DNA from 4 places in the Cupriavidus sp. C1SS-2L genome. Region 4 is predicted to be linked to each of the others. Evidence: predicted binding sites of a transcription regulator. Region 4 holds the regulator's gene; each other region holds the start of a gene.

Evidence for each region. Region 4 encodes FNR, which switches genes on or off when oxygen is low (the NO sensors DNR and NnrR bind a similar motif). Its sites were predicted from a motif close to TTGATNNNNATCAA; they were not measured.
Region 1: the regulator FNR is predicted to act here: its motif matches at 1,947-1,960, upstream of ubiU (ubiquinone anaerobic biosynthesis protein UbiU).
Region 2: the regulator FNR is predicted to act here: its motif matches at 852-865, upstream of ACIGJG_RS28540 (DUF3079 domain-containing protein).
Region 3: the regulator FNR is predicted to act here: its motif matches at 2,060-2,073, upstream of ACIGJG_RS12960 (DUF3149 domain-containing protein).

The regions. Positions count from the first base shown of each region.
Region 1 covers NZ_CP172709.1:1,282,335-1,285,672, forward strand. Annotated here, with positions in the region: gene ACIGJG_RS23595 (Crp/Fnr family transcriptional regulator) at 1-744, shown strand, start outside; gene ACIGJG_RS23600 (NAD(P)H-dependent flavin oxidoreductase) at 681-1,856, opposite strand; gene ubiU (ubiquinone anaerobic biosynthesis protein UbiU) at 2,114-3,142, shown strand; gene ACIGJG_RS23610 (U32 family peptidase) at 3,173-3,338, shown strand, end outside.
Region 2 covers NZ_CP172709.1:2,359,365-2,362,702, reverse strand. Annotated here, with positions in the region: gene ACIGJG_RS28555 (NADP-dependent isocitrate dehydrogenase) at 1-168, shown strand, start outside; gene ACIGJG_RS28550 (hypothetical protein) at 176-433, opposite strand; gene ACIGJG_RS28545 (hypothetical protein) at 432-683, shown strand; gene ACIGJG_RS28540 (DUF3079 domain-containing protein) at 953-1,156, shown strand; gene ACIGJG_RS28535 (hypothetical protein) at 1,178-1,990, opposite strand; gene ACIGJG_RS28530 (penicillin-binding protein activator LpoB) at 1,996-2,622, opposite strand; gene ACIGJG_RS28525 (COG3014 family protein) at 2,644-3,338, opposite strand, start outside.
Region 3 covers NZ_CP172708.1:2,792,535-2,795,872, forward strand. Annotated here, with positions in the region: gene ACIGJG_RS12950 (MFS transporter) at 1-1,241, shown strand, start outside; gene upp (uracil phosphoribosyltransferase) at 1,357-2,007, shown strand; gene ACIGJG_RS12960 (DUF3149 domain-containing protein) at 2,155-2,337, shown strand; gene ACIGJG_RS12965 (helicase HerA-like C-terminal domain-containing protein) at 2,344-3,338, opposite strand, start outside.
Region 4 covers NZ_CP172708.1:2,268,687-2,272,024, forward strand. Annotated here, with positions in the region: gene ACIGJG_RS10500 (sulfite exporter TauE/SafE family protein) at 1-540, opposite strand, end outside; gene fnr (fumarate/nitrate reduction transcriptional regulator Fnr) at 620-1,345, shown strand; gene ACIGJG_RS10510 (hypothetical protein) at 1,388-1,633, opposite strand; gene ACIGJG_RS10515 (FixH family protein) at 1,630-1,845, opposite strand; gene ccoG (cytochrome c oxidase accessory protein CcoG) at 1,930-3,338, opposite strand, start outside.

The DNA.
Region 1 (3,338 bases), on a different replicon from region 4:
GAAAGACTGCAGTTGTTCCGCGGCGTCGATGCCCGCGTGCTTGGCGCGATTGCCAACGGGGCCACGACGCAGCGCCTGTCGAAGGGAGAATTCCTGTTCCGCCGCGGCGACGCCTGCAGCGGCCTGATCATCGTGCTGGACGGGCTGGTCAAGCTCGCATTGCCGGCCACGCCATGCAGCGTCAAAGGCCTGGAACGTGCGGTCGAGGTGTTCGGTCCTGGTGCGGTGTTTGGCGAAGATGTGCTGTTCGCGGATGCGCTACAGCCGGCCGATTGTCAGGCGATGATGCGCACGACGGTGCTCTGCATCGACAGCGCCGCACTGTGGGACACGCTGGAGCAAGACCCGCTGTTGTCCGCACGGCTGCTGCGCAACCTGTCGAGCCGGCTCCATGCGCTGATGCGCGATATCGAGGCCACCAGCCTGCAGAACGCCTTGCAGCGCGTGGCCGGCTTCCTGCGCGACGAGGCGCATGCCGGCCGCTGCACGTGGCTCGCCTGCACGCAGCGCGTGATCGCCTCCAAGCTTGGCATCACGCCCGAGACTCTCTCGCGTGTGGTCAGCCGCTTCAGCGCCGAGAATCTGGTACGGCTCGAACGCGGGAAGATTTTCGTGCTTGATGCCGAAGGGCTGGGGCGCCTGGCCGCTGACGGGTTACACGCGGACGCCCCCGCCGTCGCTCATGCCGCGACGGTGGCTGCCGGCATCGGCACGACAGCGGGCTTTTCGCCGGTCAGCAGGTAGTGGAGCAGGTCCGCCACAGGGCGGATCGCTTCGCCGAACGGCAGCGCGCCCTTGCCGCGGAAGAATAGCCCGCGTTCCACATCGCCGCGCACGGCCTGCGCCAGTTTCAGGTCGATGCAGAACTGCCCGATGCGCGCCACGCCGTCGCGCAGCCCGCACGCATGCAGGCAGTCGAATCCTTCCAGGCAGTCGCGCGCCTTGGCCCGGCGCTGCAGCCGGCTTTCGCTCGACAGGTAACGCGATAGCCATGGCGTCAGCACGGCGCGCGCCGGCAAGCCTGCCACGCTGGTGAACTCGCACAGGTCTTCGGGGCTCGCGGTGGCCAGCACGTGCTTGAAGGCCGGATGCGCGTCGCATTCCTCGGTGACAGCGAACGCTGTACCAAGCTGCACTGCGGCGGCACCTTCGCCGAGCCAGTGGCGCACCTTCGCATGGCTGTTGATGCCGCCCGCCAGGATCAGCGGAATGCTGTCCCACGCGAGCCCCAGCGTCTGGAACAGCTCGCGGCATTCGGCAAGCACACGCGCAAACGAAAAGCGCGCTTCGCCGAGGTCCTGGATGGCGGGGGCACCAAGATGGCCGCCCGCGTGGGCGGGATGTTCAACTACGATCGCATCGGGCAGCCGTCCCTTCTTCATCCACTTGCGCAGCACCAGTCCGATGCCGCGCGCTTCCGACAGGATCGGGATCAGCGCGACCTTCGGGTAGTCCGCGGTCAGCTCCGGCAGGTCAAGCGGCAGGCCGGCGCCCATGACGATGGCATCGGCGCCGCTTTCGCACGCCTGGCGCACCAGTTGCGCGTGCGAACCGACGGCTTTCATCACATTGACGGCAACAAGGCCGCGCCCGCCGGAGAGGTCGCGCGCGCTGCGGATCTCGCGGTCCAGCGCCACGAGGTTGGCGGCCTCGATGCGCGCCTTGTCGCGCGTGCCGCCTGTCTGCGCCATCAGGTCGGGATGGTGGTGGCGCAGGTCGATGCTGGCAATGGTGCCCACGCCGTTGTGCGCGGCCACGGTGCCCGCCAGGCGGTGTGCCGAGATGCCGATGCCCATGCCGCCCTGGACGATCGGCAGCAGCCGGCGCCCGGCCAGCTTCAGCCAGTGTTCTGTCATGATGGTCTCACTATCTGGGAACTGCGCGCGGCCCGCGGTATCGGACCGCGCACGAACGGCCAAGCGTGGCACAGCGGGCAGCCCCGGCGTTTGCCGCAGGTCAATGGCGTGAACGCACTGCACCAATGGCGTAGGCCGACTGGTCTATGACGCACGTCGTCATGGCGCGGTTTGAGCGCGGTCAAGTCCGCTCGCCAAGTGGCTGGCTAGCATCTGCGCTGGCCGAATTCCCGCGCCGCGCTCGCGGCGCCTGTGACATGACAATTTCCTCTTCCGTGCGGGCGCGCCACCCGCAACTGGTGGCGCCGGCGGGCTCGCTGACCGCGCTGCGCGCGGCGCTCGAACACGGCGCCGATGCCGTGTACCTCGGCTTGCGAGATGCCACTAACGCGCGCAACTTCGGCGGCCTCAACTTCACCGAGGCCGACATCCGCACCGGCGTGGCCGAAGCCCATGCACGCGATGCCGAGGTGCTGTTCGCGATCAACACGTTCCCGCAGACGGGCGAAGTGGCGAAGTGGCACCGCGCGGTCGATGCTGCCGCGGATCTGGGCGCCGACGCGGTCATCATGGCCGATGCGGGACTCATGGCCTATGCGTCCGAGCGTCACCCCCAATTGCGGCTGCACCTGTCGGTGCAGGGCTCGGCCACGCATGCCGACGCGATCGAACTGATGCGCGAGCGCTTCAACGTCAAGCGCGTGGTGCTGCCGCGCGTGCTGTCGCTCGCGCAGATCGGCAAGCTCGCGCGGCAGACCAGCGTGGAACTCGAAGTCTTCGGTTTCGGCAGCCTGTGCGTGATGGCCGAGGGCCGCTGCCTGCTGTCCTCATATGCGACCGGTGACTCGCCCAACAACAAGGGCGTGTGCTCGCCCGCGCATGCGGTGCGCTGGACCGAGCAGGACGGCACCATGCATGCGCGCCTGTCGGGCATCCTGATCGACAGTTATGCGCCCGGCGAGCCCGCCGGCTATCCCACGCTGTGCAAGGGACGCTTCGAGGTGCAGGGCGAGCGCGGCTACGTGCTGGAAGAGCCCACGAGCCTCAACGCACTCTCTTTGTTGCCAGCGCTGATCGACATCGGCATCGCTGCCATCAAGATCGAAGGCCGCCAGCGCAGCCCGCGCTATGTGGCGGACGTGGTCGGCGTGCTGCGCGCCGCCATCGACGCGGCCTGTGCCGAGCCCGCGCGTTTCACGCCGCGCCAGGAATGGCAAGGCACGCTGGGCCGCCATGCCGAAGGCGACCAGGTCACGCAGGGCGCCTATGACAGGCCGTGGCGATGAGCGCGGCAACCTTCAATCACGGAGCCATTGATGCGGAATACCTCCACCCCGGGCACGGCTAGCTTCGGCATTGCGCTGGGCCCTCTGCTGTACTACTGGCCGCGCGCGACGGTGATGCAGTTCTATGCCGACGTCGCGGAATCGTCCGTCGATCGCGTCTACCTGGGCGAGACCGTCTGCACGCGCCGCCACGAAC
Region 2 (3,338 bases), on a different replicon from region 4:
GCCAAGCAACTGACCGACAACGAGAAGACTATCGTTGGCGAACTGTCCGACGTGCAGGGCAAGCCGGTCGATATCGGCGGCTACTACATGCCGGACGCCGAGAAGCTGTCCGCCATCATGCGTCCGAGCAAGACGCTGAACGCGGCGCTGGATTCCGTCCAGGGCTAACAGGCATTCATTGTGCCGCAGGCGCTTCGGCGCCTGCCTGAAGCCGGAGGTTGGCATTGCTGATGCCGCCTCCGGCTTTTTTATTGGTTGGCACCCTGCTCGTTCGCTGATATTCAGCCAGCCGCCATAAATTCAAATTAATTGAATAACTCGTCCTAAGCGCCGTCCAGAATGACCTCGATCTCGGCTCTATAGTTGCTGACATGAACGACACGCCTGATGCGGCAAGCGTTCTGAAAAATTCAACCATACTGGAGATCACCATGTCGCGCACCACTACTGTACGTATCGTTGCTTCCGTCCTGCTGCTGTCGCTCGCAGCGGCTGTCGGTGTCGCCCGTGCCGCCACGCCGGTGAGCACCCACGCCGGGGACCGCTATGGCTATGAATACCGCGTGCGCAATGCCGATCCGTACAGCGACGGGGCCCGCTTCGTGGCCGACACACACGCAGGCGACCGCTATGGTTACCAGTTCCGCAGCTTCGACCCGTACAGCGATGGCGCGCGCGCCTGAGCCGGCGTCGCGTCAGTCGAGGCAACACCGGAGCACGCCATGACACTTCGTGACAATGCCCTGATCCTGGCCGGCTGGGTCACACTTTGCCTGGCCAGTGGCCTGCTGATGAAGCTGGCGGCGCAGGCGTTCTCGGGCTGAGCCGGCTGGCTGCCGAGTCCGTGCGATTTGATTTGCAGCAAATGAAGGACCGCGCGACCGCTCCATACTGACAAGAGTCAACACTCAGCACTCTCGTTACATGGGCGTAGTGTATCGCCCGCGTCACCATGGCAAAGAAATTCCCACTGCATCCCAGCCATCCCGAGCGCATCTGCTGGGGCTGCGACAAGTATTGCCCCAAGGAATCGATGGGCTGCGGCAATGGCTCCAGCCGCACCCAACATCCTGCCGAACTGCTCGGCGACGACTGGATGGAGTTCGGCGACTGGGGCCTCGAACCCGATCGCGAAACGAACGCATCAGCGCATTGATCTCGCGACGGCGCTGCCGCTTCAGTGTGCCAGCGCGTCCGCGAGGCGCGCCAGTATCTGCCCCGCCAATATGCTGCCAGGCGCTGCGACGGCCTGCACAGCGCGATAGCCGCCCTGCGGGTCGGCGACAAAGTGCACAGGCGTGCTGGCGCTGCGGGCCACAGCGGCAATGTCCACGGTCAGCGACGACAGGAATGCGCCATCGGTCAGGCGCAGCGCGGAAACCTGGAACACGGCATCTGCGCTCGTCGACGTATTGCCAATGCGGTGCACCTTGAGCAGGTACTGCGCGTGCTCGCGCAGTGCCTGCATTTCCAATTGCTGCGTGGTAAGCGCGCCAGCCTGCGCGACATCGCGCATCGATGGTGTCGCCACATTGCGCAGAACGACTTCACTGTCGACCAGCCGCATGCCCGCGTCGGCGAGCGCCTTGAGGAAGTCGCCGCGCACCAATGCGTCTGAGCGGTCAGTCGGCATGGCGCGCGAAGCCGGCGGTTGCAGGGATTCGGTCGTGACACGTGTCGCGCCAGCGCTGCGCTGGCGATGCATGGAGCCGGCAGTTTCAATCGTCGTGCGCATCGCACGTCCGCCGCTCAGTGTGTCGCCCAGCTCCTGGCCCCACAGGACGACAAAGCGGGGCGATCCGGCGCGCGCATAGGCACTGCGGAATGCTGCCGTGCCACTATCGCGTTGTGCGCCGGACGGCGTCGCGGGCTGCAGCACTGTCGTGCCGTCATTGCGGAATGCGCTGTCGGGAATGATCGTTTGCGCGACCAGCGGACCGGCGCTCGCGATCAGGCATGCATTCAGGACGTAGAACAAGACACCTTGCATGCAACTTACCGGTAGACGATGTCGTCGGTCGCAGCGCGGCTGAACTCGTACAACCCGCTCCATATGAGCTCGCCAGATTCGAGGTCCGTGAGTTCAAAAGCGATCTGCGTGTAGCGCTGGATCATGCCGGTTTGCGTGCTACGGCTGTCCAGGGAACCGATGCGCCCCGAGAGCCGGTAATCGGCCCCGAGGGTGGCCTTGGTCATGCCTGTGGTGCCGGTATCCGTGACGCCGGCGCGCTTGAGCGCGCGCTCCTGTTCCACCATCGCGCTCTGCGCCCGATTGACAAATTGCATGCGCGAGCGCGCAGCGCGATTCAGGTTGACCAGCAGCCGCTGCGTGATCAGGTTGCGGTTGATGGGCTGCGAGCTCTCATTGACGAAGTACGCGCTGTCGATGATGACGCGCGGACGTTTCGCGGTATTGGCGAACGCCGGATCGGCGAGAATATCGCGCATCATCTGGTCAGTTACCGCCACGATATCCTGGCCCTCGATGCCCACACCCGATACCGGCCCCTTGCGCGTGAGATCCACATCGATGGCCGGTACACCGGCACCTTGCATCGCACATCCGGTAACGAGAAAGGGCAGCGCCGCGACGGCGAGGGCATGGCGAAGGCTGAGGCTCATGAGTCTGTTTTTGCCTTGATATCAGAACGACGAGCGAATCTGCTCGCGGAACACGGTGTTGGCCTGGGCCCGGCCAGATTCGACCGGTTCGGCAGGCCAGGGCGATGGATTGGCGACGCCGCCCTCCTCGGCTGCCAGCGCCGACAATTCGCGGCTCCACGCAAACGAGCACTTGCCCTGCTTGCCGCTGAGCATTGGCTCCCGCGCAGTGGCGTTGCCCACCGTGGCAAAGCGGATATTGCCGTCCGGCACTGACTGCGCAAGCCCCTGTACATAGATCTTCTTCGGCAGCGATGCCCAATAGCGCGTGTCGGCCTCGGCATTGGTGGCACGCGACAGCGAATCTGCCAGCAGCCCGACCATGGATCCGGCAAGACCCAGCGAGCCGAGGCTGCGTGCCACCGACGCGTTGTCCTTGCCCACATTCGACAAGGCGGCATAGACCGCGCCCTGCGACAGGGCGCCGGCCACATCGGCCACCGCAGCGGCGTTCTGCTTGAACAGCGCCTTGCCGTCGAGAATGCCCTGGATGGGCCTGCCGCCGCGCGTCATGGCCACCCAGTCGATGTTGGCCGCCACGTCCGCGGCGAGGGGCGCCGGCGAGGTGCCCTGATAGCTCACGCGCGGCTGCCCGCTGACATCGGGTTCCGGCAGAAAGCCGAGCACGCTCTTGGTCTCGCCCAGCGTGACCTTTTCGGGCCCGAGTCCGATCTCAT
Region 3 (3,338 bases), 520 kb from region 4:
TGATCTTCGGCCTCGTGTGGCTTGCCGACGCAATGCAGGTGCTGTCGATCGGCTTCACGGCGCCGTCCATCGCCAAGACGTTCGGCATTCCCGTGCCGACGGCACTGCAATCCGGCACGATGTTCTTTGTCGGGATGCTGATCGGCGCATTCGTGTTCGGCCGCCTGGCGGACCGGATCGGCCGCCGCCCCGTGCTGATGATGGCCGTGGTCATCGACGCCATCTGCGGCGTGGCCTCGTCGTTCGCGCCTGATTTCCAGTGGCTGCTGGTGCTGCGTTTCCTGACCGGCATCGGCGTCGGCGGCACACTGCCCGTCGATTACACGATGATGGCCGAGTTCCTGCCGTCCGACCGTCGTGGCCGCTGGCTGGTGCTGCTGGAATCGTTCTGGGCGATCGGCACGATCCTGCTTGCCGTGCTGGCACTGATCGCTGTTTCGCGCGGCGATGCGGCCTGGCGCCTGATCTTTCTCGTCACCGGCATCCCGGCACTCGTCGGCGTGGTGTGCCGCTTCTTCGTACCGGAGTCTCCGCTCTACCTGAACAAGTCGGGACGTTCCGCAGAGGCGCGCGCGGTGCTGCAGCGCGTGGCCACCGCCAATCGCGTTTCAGTGGAAATCGGCGCGCTGGAGCCCCAGCAGATGGAGCGCAAGTCGGTGCTGGCGCTGTTCGCGAGCGGCTTCCGTCGCCGCAGCATCAGCCTGCTGGTGGCCTGGGCGCTGATCTCGATCGCCTACTACGGCGTCTTCGTCTACCTGCCGGTGAAGCTGGCGGGCCAGGGCTTCGGCTTCATGCGCGGCCAGGTCTTCCTGATCCTGCTCGCGCTGGTACAACTGCCGGGCTTCGCGCTGGCTGCGCATGGTGTCGAACGCTGGGGCCGCAAGCCGACGCTGATCGGCTTCCTGCTGCTCAGCGCCGCTGGTTGCATGCTGTACAGCCTGGGCCAGTCCCCGGCGCTTGTCGTCGGCTCCACGTTGCTGATGAGCTTTTCGCTGCTCGGCACCTGGGGCGCGCTCTACGCCTTCACGCCAGAGGTGTATCCGACCGACCTGCGCGCGAGCGGCATGGGCACCGCAGGCGCCATGGCACGTTTCGGCGGCCTGTTCGCACCGGCCATCGTCGCGCCGGTCATGGCCACGCAGTTCACGCTTGCGCTGGTGCTGCTGTCCACGTGCCTGGCCGTGGCAGCACTCGCGATCTACATGGTCGATATCGAGTCGAAGGATCGCGCGCTCGATTGACGCACGGCGCGGCGGTCGGCTTCCATTACAATCCCGCTACAACGGCGCGGCGCCCCGGTCCACAAGATCGGGGCCGCCCGCTTCCCCCTCCTGCCGCCGAGCCATCGCCGCCGCCATGAAACAAGACCCGCGTTTCCCCAGCCTGTACATCCTCGACCACCCGCTGATCCAGCACAAGCTCTCGCATATGCGCGACAAGGACACGTCCACGCGCACCTTCCGCGAATTGCTGCGCGAGATCACGCTGCTGATGGGCTACGAGATCACGCGCCACCTGCCGCTCACCACGCGGCATATCGAGACGCCGCTGGTGCCGCTGGAAGCGCCGGTGATCGCAGGCAAGAAGCTCACGATCGTGCCAGTGCTGCGCGCGGGCGTAGGCATGAGCGATGGCCTGGTCGAACTGATCCCGTCGGCACGCATCGGCCATATCGGCGTGTATCGTGACGAGCAGCACCGCCCGGTGGAATACCTGGTGCGCCTGCCCGACGTGGAAGACCGCAGCTTTATCCTGTGCGATCCGATGGTGGCCACCGGTTACTCGGCCGCACATGCCGTGGACGTGCTAAAGCGCCGCGGCGTGAAGGACGAAGCCATCACTTTCGTCGCACTGGTCGCTGCGCCCGAAGGCGTGGAGGTATTCCACAAGGCGCATCCGAACGTGAAGCTGTACGTGGCGTCGCTCGACAGCCACCTGGACGACCACGCGTACATCGTGCCGGGCCTCGGCGACGCGGGCGACCGGCTGTTCGGTACCAAGAACTGATATTGCGGCGGGCCGGAAAGGCCCGCCTGATTTTTTTCCATGCCGGCGTGGCTTGATCCTACTCAATAGCCCACCCGGTGCGGCTCCCTACACTCGACGTGATACGGCTATCGCCGCAAAACGTCACCATCTCAAAGGGAGACCCGCATGGAAGCCTTCAAGATCCTGTTCACGACCGGTACCGGGCTGATGAGCCTCGGGGTGATCGTCTTCATCATTGGCATGGCGTGGTTCTTCGCGCGGATGTTCAGCCGCAAGATGCGCGAAGACGCGGCAGCAGCGAAGGCCGCCGCGGGAAACCGGCCTGCGTCGCAGGCCGGCTCGCACTGAACGGGCTTACTTCTTCTTGCCGCCGCCCAGCAGGCTGCCCAGCACGCCACGGATCAGTTCGCGGCCGACCTGAGAACCGACGGTGCGTGCGGCGGACTTGGCCATCGACTCGAGGATGGAATCGCCACGGCCGGTCTTGCCCGTGCCCTTGGTCAGCGAGCCGAAGATCTCGCCGGCGGTACCAAGCCAGCCGCCCTCTTCGGCCGGCGCGCCGCCTGTCGGCTTTTGCACGGAAGTGCCGCCGTTGCCACCACCGTTTGCCGCCGACGCCACACCGCCGCGCAGTTTCTCGTAGGCCGATTCCCGGTCGATCGCCTTTTCATACGTACCTGCCACCAGCGACGTCGCGATCAGCTGCTTGCGCTCGTCCTCCGTGATGGGGCCGATGCGGCTGCCCGGTGCCAGTACCCATGCGCGCTCGGTCACGCCCGGCGTGCCCTTGGCGTCGAGCAGCGACACCAGCGCCTCGCCCACGCCCAACTCTCCAATGACCGTTTCCAGATTGAGCTTCGGATTGGCGCGCATGGTCGTGGCCGCGACCTTGACTGCCTTCTGGTCGCGCGGCGTGAACGCGCGCAGCGCATGCTGCACCCGGTTGCCGAGTTGGCCCAGCACGGTGTCCGGAATATCGACGGGGTTCTGCGTGACGAAATACACGCCGACGCCCTTGGAGCGGATCAGCCTCACCACCTGCTCGATCTTGTCGAGCAGCGCCTTGGGCGCGTCGTTGAACAGCAGATGCGCCTCGTCGAAGAAGAAGACCAGCTTGGGCTTGTCGAGGTCGCCGGCCTCTGGCAGCTTCTCGAACAGCTCCGACAGCAGCCACAGCAGGAACGTGGCATAGAGCTTGGGCGAGTTCATCAGCTTGTCGGCCGCCAGGATGTTGACCACGCCCTGGCCCTTCTCGGTCTGGATGAAGTCTTCCAGGTTGAGCATGGGCTCGCCAAAGAACACGTCCGCGCCCTGCGACTCCAGCGCGACCAGCCCGCGCTGGATGGCAC
Region 4 (3,338 bases):
CGGCGCATTTCCGGCCAGCAGCGCGAGCGCCAGTGCACCATAGACCATGCCACAGGGAACCAGGCCCCACGCCAGACCTGTTCCATAGCGCCGGATCAGGCCACCGCGCCGCACTACGCCAACCGGCGGCTTCCGACCAGGACGCGCCATGCCCGCAGCAATGGCCCTGCTGGCCCGCGCCGCAAGCTGTTCCAGCCAGACGATGGAAAACGCCTCGCCACGCAGGAGCCTCCAACCGGACAAGAGCAGCATGGCGCTGCCCGCCCCGAACAGCCAGCGCTGCACCGGCAGATAGTCCTGCCGCCAGGCCGTCGCACCCACCCCGCCGAGCAACGCGCCAAGCACCATGTAGGTGGAAATCCGCCCGAGGTGCATGACGAGCAATTCCACGACCCAGTCCTGCCGCCGGCGCACCATGGCAACCGGTACGTCCCCGGCACGCTGCTCGACAGCCAGCGCAACGCCGCCGCACATGGCAGCGCAGTGAAAGCCACCCAGCAGGGCTAGCATGAAAACACTGAGAAGCACACCAAATGTCAACTGCAACTCCCTACCGCATCACATCGCGCGTTAAAATGCATACATTGCGCCCTCGCCGCTCATTACTCGCAGGTTCCAATTGCTAACATCCATTCCCGTCACCGAGATGTCGCCCCGTTGCTCCACTTGCGGCATGGGGCAACTGTGCCTGCCGGTGGGCATGAACCAGCAAGACCTGCAGAAGATGGACACTCTGGTGCAGGAACGCGTTCGCGTCCACAAGGGCGAGACCCTGTACCGCATGGGCGATCCGTTGACCGCGGTCTATGCGATCCGCTTCGGCACCTTGAAAACGCATGTGACCACGGAAGACGGCCGCTCGCAAATCACCGGATTCCATCTGCCCGGCGAGGTGGTCGGCCTCGACGGCCTCGGCGAAATGCAGCACGCGTCGGACGCAACCGCACTCGAAGATACCGAAGTCTGCGTTGTGCGCCTGTCCGACCTGCAGTCGCTTTCGATGGACCTGCCATCGCTGCAGCAGCAGTTCCTTCGCCTGATGGGCAAGGAAATCTCGAATGACCAACTCATGCTCGTCACGCTGGGCTCCATGCGCGCCGAAGAACGCCTTGCCGCGTTCCTGATCAACCTGTCCGAACGACTCTCCGCGCGTGGCTATTCTTCGACCGAGTTCGTCATGCGCATGAGCCGCGAAGAAATCGGCAGCTATCTCGGGCTTAAACTCGAAACCGTCAGCCGCCTTTTCTCGCGCTTTGCCGAAGCCGGCCTGATCCAGATTCGCCAGCGCCATGTGAAACTCGTCGACATGGCAGGCATCAAGCAGGTCTACAGCCGTTCCTGCTGAAGCAGACGGCCGCCTTGCGTGGCAAGGCGGCCGCCCTCCCTTTTACTCCAGTTCGTCCGTTTCGCTGAGCTTCGTCGGCATCGTGTACAGCGTCAAGCCGCTGGACAACGCGCAGAAGACCCACGCGAGCAGGAATCCGATCGTGTAGACGGCCTCGCGTGAAGCCTCGATGGGCTGGCCGAAGAAATTCAGGTCACCGGGATCGACCACGGAAAACACCGTCGCCGTCGCTACGCCGGCCATCAGGAACGCTGGCCACAGTACCCACATCAGCCAGCGCAGCCTCATGGCTGCCTCGCTTGGGGCGCCTTGGCACCACCCGAGGAAGCCCCTACCTTTTCGACCACCAGACCATGGCGTGCGACACCTTCGACCACAGGCCGGTCGGGATTCGCGGAAGCCAGCCAGATCGTTACGCCGCAAGCCACCATCGCCAGCAACGGGCCGCTCATCAGCAGCCACGGCCACGGCTCCTTCCACCACGGATTGCCCTCTTGCATCGTCTTGCCCCCTTCGTCTGCGCCTTGTCCGGGCGCTCGCGGTTGGTGCGGCACAGCGCCGATGCGCTGCAACCGCCTTTAGCTTTACAAATTGCGCGGCACGATGAAACTGGTAGATTGCCTGATTTGCGCACTACCCTGCCCCGTACCTTCGCTGGTCACTGTCACGCTGATCTTGTGCGTACCCTGCGCGGCATCATCGATCGGCACGCGGATCCGGATCGGCACCAGCTTGTTCGAGGTCGGCGCCAGGGCCTGCGCATCCGGATCGTATTCGACGGTCAGGTTCTTCAGGTCATCGCTTTCAGCACGCACGCTGATACGCATAGGCGCCTCAGTCGTGTTGATGAGCTGCAAGCGATAAACGTTCTCGATCCAGCGTCCATCCACTTCCCGGCCCAGCGCACCACGATCGCGAATGATGTCGACCTTCAACGGCGTGCGCAGCGCAAGCGAGGCTGCGAAGCCCGCCACCAGTACCAGCCAGATGACCGAGTAGATGATGACCCGCGGACGCACCAGACGCTTGCGCGCAACCGCTGCGGACAGCGCCTTGCGCATCGCGTTTTCGGACGTGTAGCGGATCAGCCCGCGCGGGTAATCCATCTTGTCCATGACCTGGTTGCACGCATCGATGCAGGCGCCGCAGCCGATGCACTCGTACTGCAGTCCGTCGCGGATATCGATGCCCGTCGGGCACACCTGCACGCAGATGCTGCAATTGACGCAGTCCCCGAGTCCCGCCTGATGGTGGTCCACCTTGCGCGACCGGCTGCCGCGCGGCTCGCCGCGACCGACGTCGTACGTCACCACATAGGTATCGCGATCGACCATCACGCTCTGGAACCGCGCATACGGGCACATGTACTTGCAGACCTGTTCGCGCATGAAGCCAGCGTTGCCCCACGTGGCGAACGCGTAAAAGAGCATCCAGAATGCCTGCCACGGCCCTAGCGAGAAGGCAAGCACCTGACTGCCAAGGTCGCGGATCGGCGCGAAGTAGCCGATGAACGTGAATCCTGTCCACAGCGCGACCACCACCCACAGGAAGTGCTTCGTGGCCTTGAGCCGGAACTTGCGCACGCTCCACGGATCGCCATCGAGCCGGATCCGAGCGAAGCGATCGCCTTCGACATGCCGCTCGATCCACATGAATATCTCGGTGTAGACCGTCTGCGGACATGCGTAGCCACAGAAGAGCCGCCCGGCAAGCGCAGTGAAGAGGAACAGCGATAGCGCGGAGATCACCAGCAGGACGGCCAGGTAGATGACGTCCTGCGGCCAGAGCACCAGTCCAAAGATGTAGAACTTGCGCGCGCCAAGGTCGAACAGCACGGCCTGTCTGCCATTCCATTGCAGCCAGGGCGTGCCGTAGTAGATGAGCTGGGTCAGGAGAACCATCCAGACCCGCCAGTTGGAGAACGCCCCCGTCACCGAGCGCGGATAGATCTTGCGGCGAACCTCGTAGAGCGTCTCGTCGGAGGTATCGACAG